DNA from 2 places in the Arthrobacter sp. NPDC058097 genome. Region 2 is predicted to be linked to the other one. Evidence: riboswitches for the same ligand, from Rfam matches in the RefSeq annotation. Region 2 holds a riboswitch; the other holds the start of a gene.

Region 1 (5,188 bases), 350 kb from region 2:
TTGGCCTTCTTGGTGATGGCTTCCGGGATGATCACGGAACCCTTCTCCGGAGCAACGAATGCTTCCTTGTCGGCCTTGGTCTTCAGGGTGCCTTCCTGGCCCGGCAGACCCTTGAACTTCTGCCAGTCACCGGTGATCTTCAGGATCGCGGCGACCTGCTCCGACGGCTGCGCGCCGACGGACAGCCAGTACTGTGCACGCTCGGAGTTGACCTCGATGTACGAGGGCTCCTCGGTGGGGTGGTACTTGCCGATCTCTTCGATGGCACGGCCATCACGCTTGGTGCGCGAGTCGGCGACAACGATGCGGTAGTACGGTGCGCGCATCTTACCGAAGCGCTTAAGGCGAATCTTTACGGCCACTTTTGTGGTCACTCCTGTTTCTGAAACGGGGTTGAACCCGCGTTCTGCACCCGTGGGGCGGGCCGTACTTGGGGGTTCGAAAAGGACAGGATCCAGACGCGGAGAGAGGGGCCACGCAGATCGAGTACCTGTTTATTGTGCCAGATCGTCCGCGTTATTTCGACTTGACATGCGGACGGAGCCTCGCAGGCGGCAGGAAAACGGGGCTGCGCTAGGAAGACCACACGTAGAGGCCGGTCCTGCTGCCTTCATCCACGGTGCCGGCGAGCTCTGCCAGCTGCTGGACGTAGGCCTTGGCTTCCCCCGCACCAAACGGCATGTCGTCCTCGGCAGCCCAGCGTTCGGCCACGTCATCCAGAACGTTTCCCTCACCCTCGGATTCGTACGTGAGGAGCTCAGCCAGGGCCCGGACCATAGCCGCCGGCACGCCCAGCAGCGAATCGCTGGCCACGTCAACCATGGCCAGCTCGTAGTCCGCGCCCGCGGCGTGCACCGCGGCACCGGCGAGGTCGCCGAGCTGTTCGATCTCGAAATCGCTGATGCCGGCAATCCGGATGCCGTCCCCGGCGGCGGCGCCGCCTTCCAGCGCCTCTGCGCGCTTGAGGGCGTCGTTGTGGGTGGCGACAAACACTTCGGTGAAGCCCATGGATTCGTCCTCATTCCGTCGGCGTGCATGCCCCGGCGGTGCCGGGGCCCTTCGAATGTCAGCCTAACCCAACTGGGTCGCCGGGCTTAGCGCACCGGGTTTATCGCACGCGACGCTTAGCGCACGGCGACGCGGAGGCGGTTGCGCCACGGATCCTCAAACCGGAGCTCGGCGCCGGTGTGGTGCGATTCGACTCCGGCGACCTTGAGGCGGTCGGCGAGGGCGCCGACGTCGTCCCCTGAAGGCACCTCGATGAGGACCTCGCCGAGGCCCAGGGTGTCCCGGCGCGGACCGGCGCCGCGGCTGTTCCAGACATTCATGGCCATGTGGTGGTGGTAGCCGCCGGCGGACACAAACAGTGCCCGGCCGTGCCAGCCCGCTGTTTTTTCGAATCCCAGGGTGCCGACGTAGAAGTCGTGGGCTGACTCCACGTCGCCCACCTGAAGGTGGACGTGCCCCACCTCTGCGTCCGTGCCGCGCTGGCCTTCGATGGACTCCTGCGTGAGGTGGTCCTGAAGATACCGCTGGGGCGGGAGTGCCAGGCTGTCCATGACGACGTTCTTGCCCTCCCAGGACCAGGCCTCGCGCGGACGGTCCCAGTAGAGCTCAATCCCGTTGCCCTCCGGATCGGTGAAGTAGAACGCCTCACTCACCAGATGGTCGGCGCTGCCCACGAACGCCTGCGGCTCATACTGGGCCGCGCTGGCAACCGTGGCGGCAAGCGAGGACTGGTCTTCGAACAGGAGTGCCGTGTGGAAGAGGCCGGCCTCACCCCGGCCGGGGATGCTGAGGCCCGGAGCGGGAGCGAGGTGGACCAGGGGCGTCTTAAGCCGGCCAAGGTAGAGGCCGCCGTCCTGCTCGGCAACGACGTCGAGGCCGAGGGCGCGCTGGTAGTAATCGGTCATGAGCTTCATGTCGCCCACCTTGAGCATGACGGTGCCCATGGTGAGGTTGGCAGGAAGCAAGTCCTGGCTGCTGTCTGCTGTTGTCATCGAATACTCCCGAATGTCCGGGCCACCGGATTTCGGCGGCCTCCACATTACTAAATTACTTGAAGCTTCAATTTATTCCTAATGAACGATCTTGCCGCGCAGGACCACATTCGTGAGGCTGCGGATAGTCTCCGGCAAGGCGCGCGGGTCCTCCTGGCAGACCACCACATCGGCCGCGGCCCCTTCCGCCAGAGCGTCGGCGCCCAGCCAGCGGCGTGCACGCCAGCAGGCCGCGTCCAGCGCCGCTGCAGCCGGCAGTCCGGCGGCGTGCAGCTCAAGGATTTCGTCTGCGATGCGGCCGTGGCGAATCACACTGCCGGCATCCGTTCCGGCATATATTTCGACGCCGGCCTCATAGGCCTCCAGGACGCGCTCACGACGGCGCGCCCACAGTGAGCGCATGTGCCCAGCGTACCGCGGGAACTTCGGCTCGGCCTGGGCGGCAATGTCCGGGAAGGTCGCGATATTGATGAGCGTCGGCACGATCGGCACCTGCTGCTCGACAAACCGGGGGATGTGCCTGGGCAGCAGGCCAGTCGCATGCTCGATGCAGTCGATGCCGGCGTCGAGCATGTCGTCCAGGGTGTCTTCACCGAAGCAGTGCGCCGTGACCCTGGCCCCCTCGTCGTGGGCTGCCCGGATGGCGTCCCGCACGTCCGCGGCCGGGAACGACGGCGCGAGGTCGCCGGCGGTCCGGTCGATCCAGTCCCCCACCAGCTTGACCCAGCCGTCCCCTTCCCGGGCCTGCTTGCGCACCGCCTCCACGAGGCCCTCCGGCTCGACTTCCACCGCGAAGTTCCTCAGGTAGCGGCGGGACCGTGCAACGTGCCGGCCGGCCCTGATGATCCGCGGAGTGTCGTCCCGCTGCTGCAGCCACCGGGTGTCGCTGGCGACCCCGGCATCCCGGACCAGCAGGGTGCCGGCGTTGCGGTCCGTCATTGCCTGCTCGTAAGCGACGTCGTCGTCAACGGCCCCGCCCGGACCCAGCCCGATGTGGCAGTGGGCATCGGCGAAACCCGGCAGGACCCAGCCGTCCAGGACGGCGTCCGCCCGCTGGCCCGGAGGTTCGAACGTCAGCTTCCCGTCCACGGACCAGAGCCCGCGGCGTTCCTCATCCGCCGCGGTGAGCACGGGTCCGCTGAATTCGATGATGTGCGCCATGACACCAGCCTAAGGCGCAGCTGTGGTAGCTTCATTTACGACCACACGGGGGCCCCTGCAGGGGCTGAGATCAGGCTGGCGCAGCCTGCGACCGTTGAACCTGTCCGGGTAATGCCGGCGAAGGAAGTGAGCAGTAAATTGAGCACCCAGAAATCACAGCTGAGCCCTGCCCAAATTGATGCAGCCCAAAGTGAAACGGCCGGCAATGCAGCCGGCGGTGTCACGCAGTCGCTGAAATCCCATTCACTGGCCTACCTGGAAGGCGACGGCCTGCGGGTTCCCGTAACGGAAATCGCCTTGGAGCCTTCACCGAACGGCGAGCAGAATGAACCGCTGAGGGTTTACCGCACTGCGGGTCCGGGCAGCGACCCGGTAGTGGGCCTCGCCCCGTTCCGTTCGGAATGGATTGCGGCACGCGCAGACACGGAGACGTACGACGGACGTGAACGGAACCTGCTCGACGACGGCAAGTCAGCCGTGCGCCGCGGCGCGGCTTCCGCCGAGTGGAAGGGCGCACGGCCGGTGCCCCGCCGTGCTACTGACGGCAAGACCGTGACGCAGATGCACTATGCGCGCCAAGGCGTCATTACCCCCGAAATGCGCTTCGTGGCCCTCCGCGAAAACTGCGATGTGGAACTGGTCCGCAGCGAACTCGCCGCCGGACGGGCCATCATCCCCAGCAACATCAACCACCCGGAATCCGAGCCCATGATCATCGGCAAAGCGTTCCTGGTGAAGATCAACGCCAACATCGGCAACTCGGCCGTCACCAGCTCCATCGCGGAGGAGGTGGACAAGCTGCAGTGGGCCACGCAATGGGGGGCAGACACCGTCATGGACCTGTCCACGGGCGATGACATCCACACGACGCGTGAGTGGCTCATCCGCAACTCCCCCGTGCCGATCGGCACCGTGCCGATCTACCAGGCCCTGGAAAAGGTCAACGGCGAGGCGAACGCCCTCACCTGGGAGATCTTCCGCGACACCGTCATCGAACAGTGCGAACAGGGCGTGGACTACATGACCATCCACGCCGGCGTGCTGCTGAGGTACGTGCCGCTCACGGCGAACCGCGTCACCGGCATCGTCTCCCGCGGCGGCTCAATCATGGCCGGCTGGTGCCTTGCCCACCACCAGGAAAACTTCCTGTATACCCACTTCGACGAGCTCTGCGAGATCTTCGCGAAGTACGACGTCGCGTTCTCGCTGGGCGACGGCCTCCGGCCGGGTGCGACGGCGGACGCCAACGATGCCGCGCAGTTCGCCGAACTGGACACCCTGGCTGAGCTGACCCAGCGGGCATGGGAGTACGACGTCCAGGTCATGGTCGAGGGGCCGGGACACATCCCGTTCCACCTGGTGCGTGAAAACGTTGAGCGCCAGCAGGAACTTTGCAAGGGTGCGCCCTTCTACACGCTGGGCCCGCTGGTCACGGACGTGGCCCCCGGCTACGACCACATCACCTCGGCCATCGGCGCCACCGAAATCGCCCGCTACGGCACGGCCATGCTTTGCTACGTCACCCCGAAGGAACACCTGGGCCTGCCCAACAAGGACGACGTGAAGACCGGCGTCATCACGTACAAGATCGCCGCACACGCCGCCGACCTGGCCAAGGGGCACCCCGGCGCGAACGAGCGCGACGATGCGCTGTCCAAGGCCCGGTTCGAGTTCCGGTGGCGCGACCAGTTCGCGCTGTCGCTGGACCCGGTGACGGCCGAGTCCTTCCACGACGAGACGCTGCCGGCGGAACCCGCCAAGACAGCTCACTTCTGCTCGATGTGCGGACCCAAGTTCTGCTCCATGCGGATCAGCCAGGACATCCGGAACGAATACGGCTCAGCCGAAGCGCAAGCCGCCCTCGCAGAAATGGCGGAGGGCATGCGCGAGAAGAGCCAGGAATTTCTCGCTGCGGGCGGCAAGGTGTACCTGCCGGAGCTGCGGCTTCCGGAATCGGCACGCAACTAACGGCTCTTCGGGGTGCCGTCCAGGGGGTTCCGTCCGGCTGGCATTGGGGGCTGGCCGGA
Region 2 (5,188 bases):
CGTCCTGGGCTACGTCGAAATCGGCGCAGAGGAAGTGCGCCGGGTCGGCTTCGGCGCCCTGTAGGCCGCGCCGTGCTGTCCCTCGTGATTGTGCTCCTGGTGACTGTCGCTGCCGGCTTCATCGTCTGGGCCAACGACCGGCGCCACACCAAGTACGGCATCCTCCTGCCGGCCGGCACCGCTGCGGCGGTGGGGATGCTGGCGTGGATCATCTGCATGTGGGCGGGACTGGGCTACCAGCCGGGCCTGACGTGGCTGCCGTGGGTCGTTCCCATGGCAGCCGGGACGGCTGCGGCCCTGGCGGTGGCGGTCTACCTGGGCCGCTCGCGGGCCAAACAGGACACGCACCGCCTGACGGCAGCGCTGAAGATCTAGGCGCCCGCCAGTCCGGCAATGTCAGGACCCGCTGACGTCAGGCTCGTGGCCTTCCTCGGTGCACAAGCAGAGCCGGTTCCCCTGGGCATCAGTGACCACCACCCAATTGGGTGCGTGGTCACTGTTCATTAAGGCCCCGGTTGCAGCAGTCTTTTCCAGGACGGGTGCCGACTCGGCCTTCGAACGGTGGACGTCCAGGTGCAGGCGGTTGTCGCTGGGCGTCGCGGTCTCCTGGAACCACACCCCGGGACCGCGGCCGTAGGGGTCCACGAGATCGCCGAAACGGCCCTTCCGGTAGCCGAGCGCGACGCGCCAGACCTCGGAAATCTCCGCGGCGTCGGCAGTGTCGATGCCGATGTCCACCGACCGGTACAGGCCGGGCTGGGCCTCAGCGCCCGCCGCCGCCGCGGCCGCGCTGACCGAGGCCGCGGCTCCGGTGTCCCGCGTGGTCACCTCGCCCCCGACGTCGTGGGAACTGAACCGGATGAACACCCGGTTGTAGCGCCAGTCCAGATCCGGATGGTGGTCCATGTCCTCGGCCACACGCCCGACGGCGGCGATCAGCTCCAGCGCAGCGGCCGCCGTCGGCGTCTTGTAGACGGTGACCAGGCCGCCCAGCCGGTAACGCCAGTCGGGAAGGCCTGCGAGCGCTTCGTCGATCTGGGGTCGGGTGAGGATGTCTTCCCTGGCGGCCACGGTGCACTCCTAGGCAGGACCTGTTGAGCCTGCCGCCGCCGGGCCGCCAGGGATGGGCGGGCTTAAAGGAACTCCGCCCGGCCCTCCATGGCCGACGAGGCCAGGGCATGCTCACGGCGCGGGATCCGCCCGGCCGCACGCGCCAGCCTACCCGCGGCGACAGCATGTTTGAAGGCCTCTGCCATGAGCGCGGGGTTCTGCGCGCGGGTGACCGCGGTTGCCAGCAGCACGGCGTCACAGCCCAGCTCCATCGCCAAAGCCGCGTCCGAGGCCGTGCCGATCCCTGCATCAAGCACCACGGGAACGGAGGCCCGAGACACGATCAGCTCGATGTTGTGCGGATTCAGGATGCCCAGGCCCGTTCCGATCGGTGCTCCCAGCGGCATCACGGCCGAGGCTCCCAGGTTTTCGAGTCGGAGTGCCAGGACGGGGTCGTCGTTGGTGTAGGCGAAGACCTTGAAGCCGCGGTTAACCAGCTGCTCGGTGGCGTCCACGAGCTCCACGGCGTCCGGCAGCAGCGTGTGCTCGTCCGCGATGACCTCGAGCTTGACCCAGTCCGTCTCCAGCGCCTCGCGGGCCAGCTCGGCCGTCATGACGGCGTCCCGGGCGGTGAAGCAGCCGGCGGTGTTGGGGAGCACGCGGATGTTGTGGTCCACCAGCAGCTGGAAGAGCGAACCCGTTTCGGCAGGCGAGTAGCGCCGCATCGCAACCGTGGTCAGCTGGGTGCCGGACGCGACCAGCGCTGAGCCGAGGCCGTCCAGGCTCGGGGCGCCCCCGGTGCCCATGATGAGCCGTGAGGTCAGCTCCACCCCGTCAATGACCAGGCTGTCTGCTGTCTCAACCAATGTTTCTGCCATCGCGCTCATCCTCCTTGGACTGCCGTGACTAGTTCTATCTCGTCGCCCTCGGCGAGGGCGGTGCTGTGCCACTGGCTGCGCGGCACGACGGCTGCATTGCGCGCCACCGCCACACCCAGTCGCTGGCCGTCGGCGGCCTGTCCGTTGGCGGACAGGCGGCGTCCCGTGACCTGGCTGACGAGCGAGGTCACTGAGGCGCCCTCGCCTACTTCCTGTTCGATACCGTTCAGAGTGATGTTCATGCTGGTTCCTTGTTCGGGTCAAATGTGACGCGTGTCATGCGGTGATGGGCTGCGCGGTGATCAGCCGGGGGCAGGGCTGAGTGCAATGTCGGGTTGCAGCGGCGCGGATTCAGCCGGGGCGGATTCAGCCGGTTCATGGAGTCCCGGGGAAAACCGGCCCGGCCGGAAGGCGGCCCAGCGCGGATCCCGAATGCCGTCCATGAGCTGGCGGCAGATCACTGCGGCCGCCGGGGTCAGCAGGACGCCGTGGCGGAAGAACCCGGTGGCGATGATGAGGCCGGCCACGTCCGTGCCGGGTTCCTGCCCGCCGGCCGGCACCCGGCCGAGCAGCGGCGCGTTGTCCGGTGTGCCCGGCCGCGCCCGCGCAGTGGCTTCGAGGAGCTCGAGCTCGGCGACCGCCGGCAGCAGGACCTGGGCGTCGCGCAGCAGCTGGTAGACACCGCCGGCGCTGGTGCCCGGCACGCCGTCCTCGCGCTGGGTGGCGCCGATCACCACCGTGCCGTCCTGGCGGGGCACGATGTAGACCGGAACGCCCCGCACCATGCCGCGGACTGTTGCGGTGAGCAGGGGCTGCAGGTGCGCGGGGACCCGCAGCCTGAGGATGTCGCCGTGGACCGGGCGCAGCGGCAGCTGCAGGCTTTCCGGCAGGTCCTGCAGCTGCGCCGCGGCCAGGCCGTTGGCCACCACCGTCTCGGCCGCCCGAACCGACCCGCCGCCGGCAAGCCGGACCCCGCTGACCCGTCCGCCGTCCCGGAGCAGGCCGGCCGCGTTGTCCCGCACCGCGTAGCCCTCCGCTGCCGCGATCTCCTGGCGATGGCCGGCCAGCCCGGCAGCAATCGCCCGGACCAGCCGGCGCGGATCCACCTGGTGGTCCGCCGGGATGTCCAGGGCACAGGAGATCGCGGGGCTGAGCAGCGGCTCCCGGGAACGTGCCTCGCGGATGGTCAGCGGCTCAACCTTCAGGCCGTGGCTCCGCTGCACGTCCCGCAGGTCCATCAGGGCGCGGCGGTCGGCCGGGTCGGCACCCACCGCAAGGGTCGGCGTCGTCAGGTATCCGGCGTCCTCGCCGGCAGTGAGTGTGGCGGCAAACTCAGGCCATCTGGCGGAGGACTCCAGCATCAGCTCCAGGAGCCCTTCCTCCTGGTAGTGCAGTTCGCTGACCGGAGCCAGCATGCCGGCCGCGGCCCAGCTTGCACCGCTGCCCGGGGCCTCATCGATGAGCACCACCGAACGGCCGGAGCGCCGTGCTTCCCAGGCGATTCCGTGGCCCACCACGCCGCCGCCGATGACGGCCACATCCGCCTCAAGACAGGTGGCGGCACAGTCCGCGCCGCTGGTTTCAGGGTTCATGAAAATCCTTCCCTACGCCGGTACTAACCGGATCAGGTCAAGCGGTCGGCTCTGACGCCCTCTCAGCCCTGCGCCTTTTATGACAGCAGTAACGGGCTCCCGCGGTACCTGCCCAGTTTAGAGGAACTAAGGTGGTTGCCATGACCCAGCACTCTGCCCACAACGCCGCCCGCCTCTACCTCTGCACCGACGCCCGCAAGGACCGCGGGGACTTTGCGGACTTCGTGGACGCGGCGTTCGCCGGCGGCGTGGACATCATCCAGTTGCGGGACAAGAGCATCGAGGCGGCCGAGGAACTCGAGCTCCTGGAAGTCGTCCATGCCGCCGCCCGCCGGCACGGCCGGCTGTGGGCGGTGAACGACCGTGCCGATATCGCGTCCATCGCCGGTGCGCCGGTGTTCCACATTGGCCAGAAGGACCTGCCGCTCCGCGCCGCCCGGAAGCTGCTGCACGATGCCACGGTCATCGGGCTGTCCACCCACAGCACGGAGCAGGTGGACGCCGCCGTCGCCGCCGCGCAGGGGCGCAGCGGCCTGGACTATTTCTGCGTGGGTCCGCTGTGGGCCACGCCCACCAAGCCCGGGCGCGCGGCCGTCGGGCTCGACCTGGTGCGCTACGCGGCGGAGGCCGTCCGCAGCGCGAACGAGGAACGGGTGGGCGGCCTGCTGCTGCCCTGGTTCGCGATCGGCGGGATCGACCGCACGAACGTGGAGCAGGTCCTGGCGGCGGGCGCCAGCCGGATCGTCGTCGTGCGCGCCATCACCGAGGCGGCTGACCCCTCGGCCGCTGCAGCAGAACTGCTCGACGCTCTGGACGCAACGGCGCCGGCAGCCGTCTCCTAAGGAAAGAGCGCCTAGCCGCTGAGGCCCAGCTGGACCATCCGCCGGGAATGGTTTTCCGCGACTTCGGCCGTGATGCCGCGCACCAGCTCGCGTGCGGTGGTGTCCGTGGCGCCCGGTTCCGCCTCGACGAACAGCTCGCTCAGAAAGGCGTTTTCGTGGCCCACGCGCTGGGCCTGCGTGATCGCTTCGCCCAGGAGCCGGCGGCCCCACAGCGCGAGCCGGGACGCCAGCCGGGGGTCGTCGGCCAGTGCTCCCTTGAGCCGTTCCCGGAGTACGGCCGTGGCCTCTTCGGATGGCTGGATCCGCTGGATGACGTATCCACGAAGCGGGCCACGGCCCGGTAGAAATCGGCGGACACTGTGTCCACCACATAGGCCTTCATCAGGGACTCGTACCAGTCCGCCGGGCGGGTCCGTTCATGGAAATGGTCCACGGCCAGCTGGAACGGCAGCATCGCGTGTTCGACGTCGACACCCATCTCCGCCAGCTTGGCGCTCACCAGCTCGTAGTGCTGGAATTCAATGACGGCGATCCTGCCGAGCACGGCGCGGTCGTGCAGCGTGGGCGAGTACCGGGCGTCCGAGGACAGCCGCTCGAACGCGGACAGCTCGCCGTATGCCATGACTCCGAACAGGTCTGCGACAAAGCGGTCGTAGCGAGCGGTGTCAGCCGAGGATGTGCCCATAATCCAAGACTAACGGCGCAATTCGGGCTAACCTGATTTTCGTGTCACATCATCGGCTCTCGCCCAGCGTCCACGAGCAGACCAACGCGCTCGCGGACGCCCTGAGCGCGCTGCGGACGGAACTGGAGCTTCCCGGGGAAT

The links. A riboswitch is a leader RNA that binds a small molecule or an ion and turns the genes downstream of it on or off. The one in region 2 is predicted to bind thiamine pyrophosphate.
Region 1: linked by a shared signal. The riboswitch ahead of thiC (phosphomethylpyrimidine synthase ThiC) and the one ahead of thiO (glycine oxidase ThiO) in region 2 are both predicted to bind thiamine pyrophosphate.

What each region holds. Positions count from the first base shown of each region.
Region 1 is NZ_JBHVSZ010000002.1:541,474-546,661, reverse strand. Features, by position in the region: gene rpsP (30S ribosomal protein S16) at 1-362, opposite strand, end outside; gene ACFVTE_RS06395 (hypothetical protein) at 574-1,008, opposite strand; gene ACFVTE_RS06390 (VOC family protein) at 1,125-2,000, opposite strand; gene ACFVTE_RS06385 (amidohydrolase family protein) at 2,079-3,161, opposite strand; TPP riboswitch at 3,197-3,304, shown strand; gene thiC (phosphomethylpyrimidine synthase ThiC) at 3,300-5,129, shown strand.
Region 2 is NZ_JBHVSZ010000002.1:189,994-195,181, reverse strand. Features, by position in the region: gene ACFVTE_RS04850 (DUF3107 domain-containing protein) at 1-64, shown strand, start outside; gene ACFVTE_RS04845 (hypothetical protein) at 73-375, shown strand; gene ACFVTE_RS04840 (4a-hydroxytetrahydrobiopterin dehydratase) at 397-1,071, opposite strand; gene ACFVTE_RS04835 (thiazole synthase) at 1,134-1,928, opposite strand; gene thiS (sulfur carrier protein ThiS) at 1,934-2,170, opposite strand; gene thiO (glycine oxidase ThiO) at 2,231-3,520, opposite strand; TPP riboswitch at 3,513-3,633, opposite strand; gene thiE (thiamine phosphate synthase) at 3,661-4,362, shown strand; partial or broken gene ACFVTE_RS04815 (ferritin-like fold-containing protein) at 4,374-5,047, opposite strand; gene ACFVTE_RS04810 (RNB domain-containing ribonuclease) at 5,089-5,188, shown strand, end outside.